4 regions of the Actinoallomurus vinaceus genome follow, and region 1 is predicted to be linked to each of the others. Evidence: predicted binding sites of a transcription regulator. Region 1 holds the regulator's gene; each other region holds the start of a gene.

Region 1 (4,159 bases):
TGATGCCGGTCTCGGTGTAGACCCCGACGACCCGGTCGACCAGCTGCTTGAGGCTCCACTCGCGCTGCGGGGTGCCCACGGCGCCGCGGAAGTACTTCGACGTGACGATGTTGACCGCGTTGACCGACCAGGACGTGGGGAACTCGACGCCCTTCTGCTCGAAGTTCACCGACCCGTCGCGCCAGTTGGTCATGACGACGTCACGCCGCTCCCACTTGACGTCGTCATACGGGTGGACGCCCGGCCGCGTGAAGATGCGCTCCATCTTCACGCCCTTGCGGCTCGCCTTACCCCGTCGGGCTGAGCCGCTCACCGTCTCTGTCATGACATCCCCCTTCTCGGGCACACCAGGCCCACCTCCAGGATTACCCGTACAGCCCGCGGCGCGGGCGCCGCCCTACGACCGGGCGTCGCCGCCGTTCGCCACGCGCAGCGATTCGATTTCCTTGGCGAAGTCGTCGAGCGTCTCGAACCCCCGGTAGACGGAGGCGAATCGCAGGTACGCGACCTCGTCGAGTTCGCGGAGCGGACCGAGGATCGCCAGCCCGATCTGGTGCGAGGGGATCTCGGCGTTCCCCGTCGCCCGGATCGCCTCCTCGACCCGCTGGCCGAGCATGGCGAGGGCGTCCTCGTTGACGGGACGGCCCTGACACGCCCGGCGCACTCCGGCGATGATCTTGTCCCGGGAGAACGGCTCGGTGACGCCGCTGCGCTTGGCGACCATCATGAGCACCGTCTCCTGGGTGGTGAAGCGACGACCGCACTCCGGGCACGAACGACGGCGCCGGATGGCGGCTCCGTCGTCGGTGACGCGGCTGTCGATGACTCTGCTGTCGGTGTGTCGGCAGAACGGGCAGTGCATGCCTCCGGACTCCTCCCCCTGACAGCGGGTCACGCGCTCACCACGCGAACCTCACCTTGTAACCACAACCTATGGTGAACTACATCCATGTAACTACTAGATGTTGTGGTCCAACCGTAGAGCCCGACCGAGGGCATCGCAACCCGCTTGAGGCACCCGGCGCGAAGAGGCCGCCCACGAGGGGATCCACCGCCTCTACCGGCGTGTCGCGCCCTCCGCCCGGCGCGGCGATCCGCCGCCAGGGCACGCCTCACCTCATTGACCTGCGGCGACGCCGCCGACAGCCGAAACGGTGAAGTGGATCACATTGCGCCGGCGTTCTCGCGCGGGCGCATCCCCGAACCCCAAGCCTGCCATGCCCCGCCCGGGAGCACGACGGCGGCCACCCCCTTCCGAGCGCCGGCCATAGGACGGCGCCCGGCGATCACACCCGCCCTTCACCAACGCGCGGCAAGGAATTATTATCGAACGCATGTACGAACTAAAGACGACATAGCCCGGACCGTAAAATTCCACATTTTTCGAACACCTGTTTGATCATTTCCCGGAGAAGCGATAACGTCGCTCTACGGGAGTGAAATACCGGCGGCCGCACGTCACCGCAGAAGACATCCATCGGAGACACCATGAGCAAGGTTCGGGAAATGCCGGACGGCCCAGGCGACGAGAGCGGACTGACCGTCCGCCAACGCAAGGTGCTGGAGGTGATCAGGGACTCGGTCCAGCGGCGCGGCTACCCGCCGTCGATGCGCGAGATCGGCGAGGCCGTCGGGCTGACCAGCACCTCGAGCGTCTCCCACCAGCTCCGGACACTGCAGCGCAAGGGCTTCCTGCTGCGCGACCCGAACCGGCCGCGCGCGGTGGTCGTCCGCATGCCCGGATCCTCGGCGGTCGCCACCGAGTCCGACCACGAGGCGTACGAGATCACCAACGGCCAGGAGGCCCCGGCGCGCCCCGCCCCCGCGTACGTCCCGCTCGTCGGCCGCATCGCCGCCGGTGGCCCGATCCTCGCCGAGGAGGCCGTCGAGGACGTCTTCGCGCTGCCGAGACAGCTCGTCGGCGAGGGCACGCACTTCCTGCTGAACGTCACCGGTGACTCGATGATCGAGGCCGCCATCGCCGACGGCGACTGGGTCGTCGTGCGTCAGCAGCCCGTCGCGGAGAACGGCGACATCGTGGCCGCGATGATCGACGGCGAGGCCACCGTCAAGACGCTCAAGCGGCGCGACGACAAGGTCTGGCTGATGCCGCACAACCCGGCGTACGACCCCATCCCCGGCGACGACGCCACGATCCTCGGCCGCGTGGTGGCGGTCCTGCGCAAGATGTGATCCCACCCGGGTCGGCGACGTCGCACCGACCCGGGTGGATCCGCCCGTCAGGCGGGCACGATGTTCACGATCTTCGGAGCGCGCACGATGACCTTGCGGACGCCCCGGTCGCCCAGTGCCGCCCGGATCTTCTCCGAGTCCAGGGCCAGCCGCTCCAGGTCGCCCTCGGCGATGTCCGGAGACACCTCCAGACGGTCGCGGACCTTGCCCGCGACCTGTACGACACAGGTGACCGACTCCTGGACCAGCAGCGCCGGCTCGGCCGTCGGCCAGCCCGCCTTGGCCACCGGAGCCGTACGGCCCAGCCGCTCCCACATCTCATCGGCGGTGTACGGCGTGACCAGCGACAGCATGACCGCCAGGGTCTCGGCCGCCTCCCGCACCGCCGGGTCACCGGCCCCGGCGCCCGTGTCGATGGCCTTGCGCGCGGCGGACGTCAGCTCCATCATCCGCGCGATCGCCACGTTGTAGCGGTGCGCCTCGACCAGCCGGGTGACCTCGTCGATCGTCCGGTGCGTCGCCTTGCGCAGCTCGACGTCGCCCGTGGCGGGGTCGGCCCCCGGCGCGGACGTCACGTCGGCGGCCACGCGGAAGACCCGGGCCAGGAACTTCACCGAACCGGACGGGGACACGTCGGCCCAGTCGATGTCGTCCTCCGGCGGCCCCGAGAAGAGCATCGTCAGGCGTACGGCGTCGACGCCGTACTCGGCGATCTGCTCGCCCAGGTCGACCAGGTTGCCGGTCGACTTCGACATCGCCTTGCTGTTCAGGATGACCTGGCCCTGGTTGACCAGCCGCTTGAACGGCTCGGTGAAGTCGACCATCCCCATGTCGTACAGCACCTTGGTGAAGAACCGCGCGTACAGCAGGTGCAGGATGGCGTGCTCGACGCCTCCGGTGTACTGGTCGGCCGGCATCCACCGGCGGACCTGCTCGACGTCGAACGGGCCGTCCTCGTACCCGGGGGAGCAGTACCGCAGGAAGTACCAGGACGAGTCGACGAAGGTGTCCATCGTGTCGGTGTCGCGCTTGGCCGCGCCGCCGCACTTGGGGCAGGTGACGTTCACCCAGTTCTCGGCGGCCGCCAGCGGCGACACGCCCTTCGGCGCCAGGTCGGCGCCGCGCAGGTCGTCCGGCAGGCGCACGGGCAGCTGCTCGTCCGGGACCGGGACCTCGCCGCACGACTCGCAGTGGATGATCGGGATCGGGGTGCCCCAGAACCGCTGCCGGGAGATCAGCCAGTCGCGCAGCCGGTAGTTGACGGAGGCCTTGCCCAGGCCCTTCTCCTCGAGGACCTCGACGATTCGCGGGATGGCGGCGGACTTGGTCAGGCCGTCCAGCGGACCGGAGTTGGTCAGCTCGCCCTCGCCCGGGGTGGCGACCCCGGTCTCGGCCGGGTCCGACTCCCCCGTCTGGACGACGACACGGACCGGCAGGCCGAACCTGCGGGCGAAGTCCAGGTCGCGCTGGTCGTGGGCGGGCACCGCCATGATCGCGCCGTGGCCGTACTCCGCCAGGACGTAGTCGGAGGCCCACACGGGGATGCGCTCGCCGTTCACCGGGTTGATCGCGTAGCGGCCCAGGAAGACGCCGGTCTTCTCCCGGTCGGCGGACAGCCGCTCGATCTCCGACTCACGCCGTACGGCGTCGCGGTAGGCCTCGAACTCGGCGCGCTGCTCCGGCGCGCAGATCTCGTCGGCCAGCGCGGCGTCGGCGGCGACGACGAAGAACGTCGCGCCGTACAGGGTGTCCGGCCGGGTCGTGTAGACGGTGACCGGCTCCGCGCGCCCCTCGATCTGGAACGCCACGTCGGCGCCCTCGGAGCGGCCGATCCAGTTGCGCTGCATCAGCAGCACCCGCTCGGGCCACTCCAGATCCGCCATGTCGGTCAGCAGCCGGTCGGCGTACTCGGTGATCTTGAAGTACCACTGGGTCAGGACGCGCTTCTCGACCACGGCGCCGCACC
Region 2 (4,159 bases), on a different contig from region 1:
CCGCAGCTCGGCCGCGAGCGCCCGCCGGGCCAGCCCACGACCGGCATGGCGCGACTCCACCCAGGCCCGTGCGAAGGCCGCGTCGTCGATCAGCCCGACCTCGGAATAGCGGCTCAGCACTCGCTCCGCGACGTCGTCGGGCACGCCCTTGCGGCGCAGCGCGTCGGCGAGCTGTGCCCGGGTCTTCGGGGCGAACGACAGCTGCCGCAGGCAGATCTCGCGCGCCACCGCCTCCGGGTCGGCGGGCGGCCCCTGGGCCGCGGCGCTCCCGGGTGTCGGTCCCTCGGGAAAGCGCCCAGGCGCGGCCCCCTCGCGGGAGCGGCCGGACGTCGCCCCCTCGGGACGGCGGCCCTTGCCGCGCCTCCGGCCCCGCCGCGCCGATCCGCCGCGGGCGGGCGCACCGCCGCCGTCGTCCTCCTGAGCGGTGGCGGCGTCACCAGGGAAGATCTCCGAGCCGGGATCCGCCCGGCGCGGAGCGGGACGCCGCCACCCCTCGGGAGTGTCCGTGGAACGCTCGTCAGGAGCACTCATGAGACGCCCTCCGGGGAGCGCTGACGCGCCGCTTCTCGAGGGCGCTCCAACGCCCCTCGGGAGCACGCACGGGCCACCCTCCCGGGGCGCTCACGTGACGCCCTCCGGAGGCGCTCACCGCCCCTCGGCGGCCGTTCATACGACGTCCCTTCGGGCACTCACATGCCGTCCTCCGGTGACGATGACGCTCCGCCACTCGGGGACGCTCATCCCACGTCCCCCGGGGCACTCACGTGCCGCCCTTCGGGAGCGTTCATGGGTCAGCCTCTCGGGGCCTCGCAAAGGGCGACCCGGGATCACACGTCTCCCGGCTTCGGGGTCTTCGCCGCCCGCTTGGCCGGCGCGGCCTTGGCCGCAGCGGCCGGCGCGGCCGCCGCCGGGGCCGCGGGAGCACCCGCCGGCTCGGCCTCGGCGTCGAGCCGCGGACCCACGCCGAGCTTCTCCTTGATCTTCTTCTCGATCTCGTCGGCCATGTCCGGGTTCTCCTTGAGGAACCGCCGGGCGTTCTCCTTGCCCTGGCCGAGCTGGTCGTTCTCGTAGGTGTACCAGGCGCCGGACTTGCGCACGAAGCCGTGCTCGACGCCCATGTCGATCAGGCCGCCCTCGCGGCTGATGCCGACGCCGTAGAGGATGTCGAAGTCGGCCACCTTGAACGGCGGGGCCATCTTGTTCTTGACGACCTTGACGCGCGTGCGGTTGCCGACCGCGTCCGTGCCGTCCTTCATCGTCTCGATCCGCCGCACGTCCAGCCGGACCGACGCGTAGAACTTCAGCGCCTTACCACCGGTGGTCGTCTCGGGCGAGCCGAACATGACGCCGACCTTTTCCCGCAGCTGGTTGATGAAGATCGCCGTGGTCTTGGTCTGGTTGATGGCACCGGTGAGCTTGCGGAGGGCCTGGGACATGAGGCGGGCCTGGAGGCCGACGTGGCTGTCGCCCATCTCGCCCTCGATCTCCGCGCGGGGCACGAGGGCCGCGACGGAGTCGATGACGACGACGTCGATCGCGCCGGAGCGGATCAGCATGTCGGTGATCTCGAGGGCCTGCTCACCCGTGTCGGGCTGGGAGACGAGGAGGGCGTCGATGTCGACGCCGATCTTCTTCGCGTACTCGGGGTCGAGCGCGTGCTCGGCGTCCACGAACGCCGCGATGCCGCCCGCCTTCTGCGCGCTGGCCACGGCGTGCAGGGCGAGGGACGTCTTACCGGAGGACTCCGGTCCGTAGATCTCGACCACACGGCCGCGCGGAAGACCGCCGATGCCCAGGGCGACGTCGAGGGCGATGGAACCGGTCGGGATCACCTCGACCGGGGGGCGTCCCTCCTGGCCCAGCCGCATGACGGAACCCTTGCCGAACTGCCGCTCGATCTGCGCGAGCGCCGCCTCGAGGGCCTTCTCGCGATCGTTTGCTGCCATGTGAGGTGTCCCTGTCGGGTCGATGCCTGCTGTTGTCGGGAGCGACGTTACGGGGACCCGCCGACATTTTTCGAGGGCCCGGCCACCACTGTGGACAATGTCGTCGCTTCCTTCACTCTAGCCGAACACACGTTCGATCATGAACGGACGCGCCGATTCCCCGGGGAAAGACGGGGGCTCTTGCCCTACGCTGAGGGTCAGGATCATGCCGGTGACCATCCTCATGTGCGCCGACCCGCTGAATCCCCGGCGGGTCGATGAGCACTTCGCCCGGGAGGCCGAGGCCGTACGCGCGCTCGGCGGATCCGTCGCGCTCATCGACCACGACGCGCTGCAGCGCGGTGACGCGGCCACGGCCGTACGCCAGGTGCCCGACGGGCTGGGGACGACGTGGTACCGCGGCTGGATGACCACCTCGGCGCAGTACGCCGCCCTCGCGGCCGCCCTGGCCGCCCGGAACGTCGTGCTGGCGGTCCCGCCGGACGGCTATGAGAAGGCGCACGAACTGCCCGGCTGGTACGACACTTTCGCGGGCGTCACCCCGGCGAGCGTATGGCTGCCCCTGTCCCCCGGTGCGACGCCGGCGGCGGACAAGCTCGCCGAGCTCGTACGCCCGCTGGGCTCCGGGCCGGCGGTCGTGAAGGACTACGTGAAGTCGCGCAAGCACGAGTGGGACGAGGCCTGTTTCATCCCCGAGCTCGCCGACGTGGAGCGGCTGCACGCGGTGGTGGCGCGCTTCATCGAGAGGCAGGGCGACTTCCTCGCCGGCGGCATCGTCATCCGCGAGTACGAGCGGCTCGAGGACGGCGAGGCGCGCGTGTGGTGGGTCGACGGCGAGCCGGTGCTGATGGGGCCGCACCCGGACACGCCGGACCGGCACCCCCGTCCGCAGGCGGACCCGATCGCCCCGTGCGTACGGGCGCTGGGCTGCCGGTTCATCACCACGGACCTGGCCCGGCGAGCGGACGGGGTCTGGCGGGTGGTCGAGGTCGGCGACGGACAGGTCAGCGATCTGCCGTCGGTCGCCGAGCCGGCGGATCTGTACCTGAGCTTCCCGATCAGGTAGTGCCCCGCCGGGGATCCCGGCCCTACACTTGCCGGGCATTTGATCCCTTCTGCGGAGGCTCGCGGCAATGCGCCCGAATGTCCCCCGGCGGCTCGCGCGCTCCGGCGCCGTGTACCTCACCGTCGTGAGCGTGCTGTCGCTCTCGCTCGTCGCCTGTTCCTCGCGTCCGACGAACGCCTACTGCGTTGACACGTGGGCGCCGGCCGGCTCCTCGTACCGCGTCGTCTCCGACCGGTACTGCGACAACGGCGGCACGGGCGGCCGTTACCGCTGGTACTACCGGGGGCGGTACCGCAGCGGGTACGTCTCCCGGGGCATCTGGACCCGTCCGCGAGGGAAGATCGTCTCGCGGGGCGGCCGGGTGCTCCAGCGCGGCTCCCGGAAAGTCACGACGCGCACGAAGAGCACGACACATCACTCGACCAGCGGGTCGAACCACGGGTCGACGAGTCGCAGCCGGAGCCGTACCCGCACCCGGCGGCGATGAGGAGCAGAGGAGCGCGCCCACGAGCTGAGCGACGAGGGTGATGACTTCAGGCCCTACCCCATCCGCCCAGAGCCGCTGACGTCCTTCCGCGACGCGCGCCGAAGGCTCAGCGGAGACGCTGTGCGACGTCGAAGGTGGCGCAGACGGCCCGCCACACGTCCTTGGCGGCGACGCCGTCGGCGAGGGCCTGCTCGACCGTGCGACCGTCCAGCTCGGCCATGACGTAGTCCTTGGCCACGCTCTCGGCGTAGCCCTCGCCGAACTGCTGGTTCATCCGATCCCAGAACACCGTGAGTCGCACGGTCCCCACGCTACCCGCGACTGTCGCCGAGGGACGATTCCGTCGGTGGGGCGATGCACACTGGCAGGATGACGCCGATCGACCGTTTCTCGGCCGCCACCCGCGCCTGGTTCGCCGGGGCGTTCGCCGCGCCGACGGCGGCCCAGGCGGGCGCGTGGGAGGCGATCTCCCGGGGCGACAACACGCTGGTGGTGGCGCCGACCGGGTCGGGCAAGACCCTGGCCGCGTTCCTGTGGTCGCTCGACCGGCTGGCCTCGACGCCGCCGCCGGAGGATCCGAAGCGGCGCTGCCGGGTGCTGTACGTCTCCCCGCTCAAGGCCCTCGCGGTCGACATCGAGCGCAACCTCCGCGCCCCGCTC
Region 3 (4,159 bases), on a different contig from region 1:
CGAGGCTTGGCCGGGCCATCCCCGCCGGACTCGTCCCCACGGTGTCCCGGCGGCGGTGCCTGGGTCGTGCACGTCAGCGGAACACCCAACGGGACCAGGCGCTCGACGGAGCCCGGCCGTCCGTGCGTGACCGCCAGTTGGGAAGGCGACAGGTAGCCGATGAACAACTGCGTCCCGGCGGGCATCGCCGCGCGGTTGAAGACGAGCGTGACCCTGCCGTCGCTCCGCCGCTCCCCCGTCATGACGCGACGGACGCCGGGCCCGCCACCGCTGGGATCGAGGCGTCCGTCGTCCTGCGGGCCCTTGCAGAAGACGCCCTCCCTGATGAGCACCGGGAAGCCCGCCTGGCGCAGCGCCCGTTCGAGGCCCTCGTGGTCCTGGAAGTACCGCGCCTTGTCCCAGGTCACGCGGACGGTGCCGTGGCCATCGCCGTCCAGGGTGAACGCGGCGGTGCGGATGTGCACCGAGCCGGCACCGGTGGTGAGTCTCGCCTGGGGCGGGGCGGTCGCCGGGTGGCTGAGCGCCGGCACGCCGATCGCGAGACCGGCCACCGCCGCGGCGCCCGCTGCCCCACCGACGAGGCGACGCCGACGGTGCCGTACACGCCCCGCCGCCACGATCCGCTCGACCGGAGTATGCATACCGACCTGCTCGAACGAATTCTTCAGCGCGTCCAGCACCGCTGAGGTGTCCGTGTCCTGACTGCTCATGATCCGACCTCCCGGTCGTCGACGGTGACGAGATGGTCGCGAAGCGTCGTGACGGCCCGCGACAGGTGGGCGGTGACCGTTCCCGGAGCGATGCCGAGGATCTCGGCGGTGGTCCGGGTGTCGAGGTCGAGGAAGACCCGGAACGCGATCACCTCCCGCTGCCGCTGCGGCAGCCGACGAATCGCGGCGAGCAGCGCGGGGTCCAGGCCGGCGGAACCGGCCGAGGTGTCGGCGACCTCAAGGTCGCCCTCCAGCGCGACCTCCCGTCGACGACGGCGCCACCACGAGACCCGGGTGTTGAGCGCCGTCCGAACGATCCACGCGGGTGGCGCGGGGTGCCGGCTGACGCGATGCCACGACACCCAGGCCCGAGTGAACGCCTCGGCGACCAGATCCTCGGCCAGCTGCCGGTCGCCCACACTGGCCAGGACCGCCCGCAGGCACACGTCCCGGCTGGCTCTGTAGAACTCCTGGAACTCCAGCTGCTTCACATCCGCTACACGCTTTCAGCGCCCGATCCACTTACCTCCGGCACCCGAGAATCTCCCACCGGCGCGTCGTGACCGCGATGTCGAGCGGCGTCCGCCCCGGACCTTCGAGCCCCCGCCACAGCGAAAACGGGCGTCCAACCCCAGACGATCATCGAACGCATGTTCTAAGGTAGGTGCATGCGATGGGACGCGTTGTCACTGGACGGCGAGGAGCTGGGCCTGTTCGGGAGCCCCGTGACGGTCGACACGCCCGAATTCCGCGGGATCACCTTCCACGAGATCCGGGCCAAGTCGATCATCAACCAGGTCCCCGCAGCCTCCCGCGTGCCGTTCCAGTGGACCATCAACCCCTACCGGGGTTGCAGCCATGCATGTGTCTACTGCCTGTCCGGCGACACCCCGATCCTCATGGCGGACGGACGCACGAAGCCACTTCGCGAAATCCGAGTCGGCGACGCCGTGTACGGCACCGAGGTGGTCGGAAGTTACCGCCGCTATGTCGTCACCAAGGTCCTCGCGCACTGGAGCACCGTCAAGCCCGCATACAGGATCCACCTGGAGGACGGGACACAGTTGGTCGCGAGCGGCGATCACAGATTCCTGAGCGATCGCGGCTGGAAGTACGTCACAGGAACCGAATGCGGTGCCGACCGGCGGCCACACCTGACCCTGAAAAACAAGCTCATGGGAGTTGGATCCTTCGCCGAGCCACCCAAGAAAGACGCAGATTATCGATCCGGTTACCTGTGCGGAATGATCCGAGGAGACGGCCAACTCGCCTCGTATTCCTACCTCAGCGGCGATGTTCATCGCTTTCGACTTGTTCTGATAGACCACGAGGCCTTGGACCGCTCACGCACCTACCTTGACGGCCTCGGCGTTCCGACGATCGCGTTCACGTTTCAGAACGCCAAGCTCGGCCGTCAGCAGATTCCCGCCATTCGCAACCAGAGCAAGGCAGGTAACGCGGCCATCCGCCGGATCATCGTATGGCCCGCCGAAGCAACGACAGAGTGGCATAAAGGTTTCCTTGCCGGGATATTTGACGCCGAGGGAAGCTGTTCGAGAGGCGTTCTTCGAATATCGAACACCGACCAAGACATCATCGAGCACATCAGAGGCGGCCTCGAGCATCTCGGGTTCAACTACAGGATTGAGCAGCCGAAGAAGCCGGTGGGTCTACCGATCACCGTGATCCGGCTGCTGGGCGGCATCGCTGAGCGCCTCCGCTTCTTCCACACAGTGGATCCGGCGATCACCCGGAAGCGGGACATCGAAGGTTTGGCAATCAAGACCAGCGCCCGGCTAGGCGTAACATCCATCGAAGCCACCGGCCTGGACCTGCCGATGTACGACATCACCACCGGGACCGGCGACTTCATCGCCAACGGCGTCGTATCACATAACTGTTTCGCCCGCCGCACCCATGAATACCTGGACTTCGACTCGGGGCGGGATTTCGATAGCCAGATCGTCGTGAAGGTGAACGCTCCGGAACTGGTGCGCCGGGAGCTCGCCGCGCCGAAATGGGCCGGCGGGCACATCGCGATGGGCACCAACGTCGACTGCTACCAGCGGGCAGAGGGCCGCTACCAGCTGATGCCCGGCATCATCGAGGCGCTACGGGACGCCGCGAACCCCTTCTCGATCCTGACCAAGGGCTCGCTGATCCTGCGCGACCTGCCGCTGCTGGAAGAGGCCGCCGACCGCACCGACGTCGGCGCGGCGGTCTCCGTCGGCTTCGTCGACAAGGAGCTGTGGCGGCTGCTCGAGCCGGGCACGCCCAGCCCGCTCAAACGCCTCGAGGTCTGCGCGACGCTCAACGAGCACGGCATCGGATGCGGCGTGCTCATGGGCCCGATCGTCCCCTACCTCACCGACAGCCCGCGGCAGCTGGAGGCGGCCGTACGCCGCATCGCCGAGACCGGCGCCACCTCCATCTCGGCGATCGTCCTGCACCTACGCCCCGGCGCCCGCGAATGGTTCACCGCCTGGCTCCGCGAACACCACCCCGAACTCATCGCCCCCTACGCCCGCCTGTACGGCCGCGGCGCCTACGCACCAAAGGACTACCAGCACCGCATCGCCCAACGCGTCAAAGACCTCGCCGACAAGTACGACATCGGCGGACGCCGCAACGTCCGCCGCATGCCCACCCCGCCCCCCTCCCCCACGCAGCCTCCCGAGCCCGAACAACTCACCCTGCTGTAAATACGCCGCGCCCTTTCCGGTGATCTGATGGAGAGATCAACTCTGGACACCTCTCAGGGCAAGTGATTTGATGACTTAATCACTAGCCCCTGAGGTGACGATGAGCGGCGAAGTGGCCCGACCGACCCTGTCCGACGCACTCACGGAACAGATCCTTGACCTGATCCGTACGGACGGTCTGCGCCCCGGCGACCGGCTGCCCTCCACCCGCGAGCTGTCACAGCGTTTCGCGGTGACCGTTCCGACGCTACGAGAGGCACTGCGACGGCTGGAGGTAACGGGCACCATTCAGATGCGACATGGTTCGGGCATTTACGTCGGCGCCGACCTGGACCGCGTGGTGCTGCCCAACCCCAACGTCCGGGACCTGCGCGGTGAACGAGTGATGCAACTCCTGGAGACACGCCTTCTCATCGAGCCGCAGGCGGCCGAGCTCGCGGCCCGCCGTGCCGAGCCCGAGGCCGTGGCCCGGATGCGGGCCGTCCTCGGCGAGGCCGGCAGGCACCTTTGCGGCGAGGACGCGGCGCTGCATCTGGCCAATATGGACTTCCACCGGGCCGCCGGGCTGGCGGCCGGGAACGGCGTGCTGGCCGAGGTGCTCGACTCACTGCTGTCGGTGCACGCGGTGGAGCAGCGGGAAATACTCCGACTCTTCGACGACCGCGTCCGCGACTTCGACGAGCACACCGCGATCCTCGAAGCGATCGAGCGCGGAGACCCGGAAGCCGCGCGTGACCTGATGCACCG
Region 4 (4,159 bases), on a different contig from region 1:
GACGGTGTTGCCCTTGTCGACGAGGCCGTTCAGCACGCCGAGCAGCTTGCGGATGTCCTCGAAGTGCAGGCCGGTGGTGGGCTCGTCGAGCACGTAGATCGTCCGGCCCGTGGAGCGGCGCTGCAGCTCGGAGGCGAGCTTGACCCGCTGCGCCTCGCCGCCGGACAGGGTCGGCGCGGGCTGGCCGAGCCGGACGTAGCCGAGGCCGACGTCGTTGAGCGTCTGCAGGTGGCGGCGGATCGCCGGGATGGCCTCGAAGAACTCCAGGCCCTCCTCGATCGGCATGTCGAGGACCTCGGAGATCGTCTTGCCCTTGTAGTGCACGTCGAGGGTCTCCCGGTTGTACCGGGCGCCGTGGCAGACCTCGCAGGGCACGTAGACGTCGGGCAGGAACTGCATCTCGATCTTGATGGTGCCGTCGCCCGAGCACGCCTCGCAGCGCCCGCCCTTGACGTTGAACGAGAACCGGCCGGGCTGGTAGCCGCGGACCTTCGCCTCGGCGGTGGCCGCGAACAGCTTGCGGACGTGGTCGAACACGCCCGTGTAGGTGGCCGGGTTGGACCGCGGGGTGCGGCCGATCGGCGACTGGTCGACGTGGACGACCTTGTCGAGCTGGTCGACCCCGTTGATCCGCTTGTGCCGGCCGGGCACCGTGCGGGCGCCGTGGAGCTGCTTGGCCAGCGAGGTGTAGAGGATGTCGTTGACCAGCGTCGACTTGCCCGACCCCGACACGCCGGTGACGGCGGTGAAGACGCCGAGCGGGAACGCGACGTCGATGTCGCGCAGGTTGTGCTCGCGGGCGCCCTTGACGACCAGCTCGCGCCCGCGCTGGCGCTTGCGGCGGGCCGCCGGGACGGCGATCTCCTTGCGGCCGGAGATGTACGCCCCGGTCATCGAGCTCTCGTCGGCCAGGAGCTCCTCGACCGGGCCGCTGACGACGATCTGGCCGCCGTGCTCGCCCGCTCCCGGGCCGATGTCCACGACCCAGTCGGCGGCCCGGATGGTGTCCTCGTCGTGCTCGACGACGATGAGGGTGTTGCCGATGTCGCGCAGCCGGATCAGCGTCTCGAGCAGGCGGTGGTTGTCGCGCTGGTGCAGCCCGATGGACGGCTCGTCCAGGACGTACAGCACGCCGACCAGCCCGGAGCCGATCTGAGTGGCCAGGCGGATGCGCTGCGCCTCACCGCCGGCCAGGGTCGCCGACGCCCGGTCCAGGCTGAGGTAGTCGAGGCCGACGTCGAGCAGGAAGCCGAGCCGGGCGTTGATCTCCTTGAGCACCGCCTCGGCGATGTGCTTCTCCCGCTCGCTCAGCTCCATGTTGAGCAGGAACTTCGCGCACTCCCCGATCGGCATGGCGGCCACGTCGGCGATCGACCGGTCGTTGACCGTGACGGCGAGGACGACGGGCTTGAGCCGTTTGCCCTCGCACGACGGGCACGGGATCTCCCGCATGTAGCCCTCGAACCGCTCCCGGCTGGAGTCGCTCTCCGCCTCGGAGTGGCGCCGCTGGACGTACGGGATCACGCCCTCGTAGGTCGTGTAGTAGGAGCGCAGCCGGCCGTACCGGTTGCGGTAGCTGACGTGCACCTGCGTGTCGTGGCCCTGCAGGACCGCCTTGCGGGCCTTGGCCGGGAGCCGCTCCCAGGGCGTGTCGAGGCCGAAACCCAGCGCGTCGCCGAGCGCACCGAGGAGCCGCAGGAAGTAGTCGCTGATGTGGCCGTTCGACCACGGAGAGATCGCCCCCTCCTCGAGGGTCTTCTCCGGGTCGGGTACGAGCAGCTCCGGGTCGACCTCCATGCGAGTGCCCAGGCCGGTGCAGTCGGGACAGGCGCCGTACGGGGAGTTGAACGAGAAGGAGCGCGGCTCGAGCTCGTCGAAGGACAGGTCGTCGTACGGGCAGTAGAGGTGCTCGGAGAACATCCGCTCGCGCTGCTCGTCGTCCTCGGGCAGGTCGACGAAGTCGAGGATGACCGTGCCGCCGGTGAGGCCGAGCGCCGTCTCGATCGAGTCGGCGAGCCGACGGCGCGAGCCCTCCTTGACGCTCAGCCGGTCGACGACGACCTCGATGTCGTGCTTCTCGTACTTCTTGAGCTTGGGCGCCTCGTCGAGGCGTACGAGGTTGCCGTCGACGCGGGCGCGGGAGAAGCCCTTGGTCTGCATGTCGCGGAACAGCTCGGCGTATTCGCCCTTGCGGCCGCGGATGACGGGGGCGAGCACCTGGAACCGGGTGCCCTCCTCGAACTCCATCACCCGGTCGACGATCTGCTGGGGCGTCTGCTTGGAGATCGTGCGGCCGCAGATCGGGCAGTGCGGGTGCCCGATGCGGGCCCACAGCAGACGGAGGTAGTCGTAGACCTCGGTGATGGTGCCGACGGTCGAGCGGGGGTTCTTGGACGTCGACTTCTGGTCGATCGAGACCGCCGGGGACAGCCCCTCGATGAAGTCGACGTCGGGCTTGTCCATCTGGCCGAGGAACTGACGGGCGTACGCCGACAGGGACTCGACGTAGCGGCGCTGGCCTTCCGCGAAGATCGTGTCGAACGCCAGGCTGGACTTCCCGGAGCCGGACATGCCGGTGAACACGATCAGCGCGTCGCGCGGAAGATCGAGTGAGACGTCTTTGAGGTTGTGTTCACGCGCTCCGCGCACGATGAGACGGTCAGCCACGGCGTATCCGCTATCCCCTAGGGCCTGGTTGAGAGACAGTCAGCTTCAGGCTAACGAGGAGACAGGCCGGTTTCTTCCGGACGCCGCACACGGCGGGCCCCTCGTCGCATCGAAACCGTACACGTGTTCGAAGAGAGATCGCCACCGAAACGCACGAGGCTCAGGAGACGGACGGGTAGATCATTCGGGCCGGTCGTCGAGGGCATGGTCGAGGTAGCGCTCGGCCGACCGGTGTACGGTGCCGGCCCCGTCGGCGGAGACGATCCGGCCCCACCAGCCGCCGTACACCCGCTCGAACGGGAACGGCTCCATCCGGCGCAGCGCGCGGCGGATGATGCGGGCCCGGGCACCGCCACGGGCATCCGACGGACCGAGCGCCGAGCGTCTCGGGGGTGAAAGGATGAGCGGGTCAGCGGCCATGTCCCCGATGACAGACTGGAAGGAGAGCGCGTGTCCTACACAGGCGATGTCGAGGTCGGCGGTCCCCCCGACATGCGCGAGCTGCCTGGCCTGACGATCACCAAACTGGCCGTCGGGCCGTTCGACAACAACGCCTACCTGCTGCGTTGTACCGCCACGGGCGAGCAGGTCCTGATCGACGCCGCCGCCGAGCCGGAGCGGCTGCTCGAGCTCCTCGGCGACGCCCCCCTCTCCCGTGTCGTCACGACGCATCGCCACCAGGACCACTGGGGCGCGCTCGGCGCCGTCGTCGACGCGACGCATCCGTCGGTCGTGGCCCACCCCGACGACGCCGAGGCCCTGCCGCTGCCGGTCACCGAGCCGGTTCGGCACGGCGGCACCGTCCGCGTCGGGCAGAACACCCTGTCCGTGATCCACCTGCGCGGCCACACCCCCGGGTCGATCGCGTTGCTGTACGGCGACGGCGACACGCCGCACCTGTTCACCGGCGACAGCCTGTTCCCGGGCGGACCGGGCAACACCTGGGGCGACGCGACGCTGTTCGGCCGGCTGATGGACGACCTCGAAGAGCGGGTCTTCGGCACCCTGCCGGACGAGACGTGGATCTATCCGGGCCACGGCAAGGACACCACGCTCGGCCGCGAACGCCCGCACCTCAAGGAGTGGCGCGCCCGAGGCTGGTGATCGCGTGTCCGGCCCTCCGGTCCTGGGCCCGGGGCTGGTGATCCCGGCCACAATGCGCCACGATCGGCACATACCGGACGTTGGTCGGTACACCGGTGAGATCCTTCAGGCCGCGGATCGGTACATCGGCGGCCGCGATGAGGGGATGATTGGTGGAGACGGGCGTGCGGAGCACGCCGGGGACGCTAGCCGGGTAAAGGGGCATGACGGGCGTGACCAGGCAGGTGGCCGAGACCGAGGGTCTGACGGACGTGGAGCTCGCGGCACGGCTGCGCATGACATTGGGCCGGCTGAGCCGTCGCCTCCGCCAGCACGGCCCGCAGACGCTGACATCCAGCCAGGCCTCGACCCTCGCCAGCGTGGAGACGCTCGGCCCGGTGCGCCTCGG

The links. Region 1 encodes LexA, which represses DNA repair genes until DNA is damaged. Its sites were predicted from a motif close to TCGAACANNTGTTCGA; they were not measured.
Region 2: recA (recombinase RecA) is a predicted target of LexA. The motif match lies at 2,068-2,083, and genes of this name have one in related genera.
Region 3: ABEA24_RS07560 (intein-containing Rv2578c family radical SAM protein) is a predicted target of LexA. The motif match lies at 1,353-1,368, and genes of this name have one in related genera.
Region 4: uvrA (excinuclease ABC subunit UvrA) is a predicted target of LexA. The motif match lies at 2,783-2,798, and genes of this name have one in related genera.

Annotation. Positions count from the first base shown of each region.
Region 1 covers NZ_BAABHK010000006.1:26,622-30,780, reverse strand. Annotated here, with positions in the region: gene ABEA24_RS21760 (vitamin B12-dependent ribonucleotide reductase) at 1-325, opposite strand, end outside; gene nrdR (transcriptional regulator NrdR) at 398-862, opposite strand; gene lexA (transcriptional repressor LexA) at 1,489-2,193, shown strand; gene leuS (leucine--tRNA ligase) at 2,241-4,159, opposite strand, start outside.
Region 2 covers NZ_BAABHK010000004.1:212,195-216,353, forward strand. Annotated here, with positions in the region: gene recX (recombination regulator RecX) at 1-531, opposite strand, end outside; gene recA (recombinase RecA) at 828-1,946, opposite strand; gene ABEA24_RS16155 (ATP-grasp domain-containing protein) at 2,152-3,012, shown strand; gene ABEA24_RS16160 (hypothetical protein) at 3,080-3,499, shown strand; gene ABEA24_RS16165 (DUF3046 domain-containing protein) at 3,606-3,800, opposite strand; gene ABEA24_RS16170 (ATP-dependent helicase) at 3,869-4,159, shown strand, end outside.
Region 3 covers NZ_BAABHK010000002.1:300,145-304,303, forward strand. Annotated here, with positions in the region: gene ABEA24_RS07550 (hypothetical protein) at 1-710, opposite strand, end outside; gene ABEA24_RS07555 (sigma-70 family RNA polymerase sigma factor) at 707-1,201, opposite strand; gene ABEA24_RS07560 (intein-containing Rv2578c family radical SAM protein) at 1,379-3,412, shown strand; gene ABEA24_RS07565 (FadR/GntR family transcriptional regulator) at 3,513-4,159, shown strand, end outside.
Region 4 covers NZ_BAABHK010000012.1:22,250-26,408, reverse strand. Annotated here, with positions in the region: gene uvrA (excinuclease ABC subunit UvrA) at 1-2,667, opposite strand, end outside; gene ABEA24_RS34650 (hypothetical protein) at 2,848-3,087, opposite strand; gene ABEA24_RS34645 (MBL fold metallo-hydrolase) at 3,118-3,771, shown strand; gene ABEA24_RS34640 (MarR family winged helix-turn-helix transcriptional regulator) at 3,984-4,159, shown strand, end outside.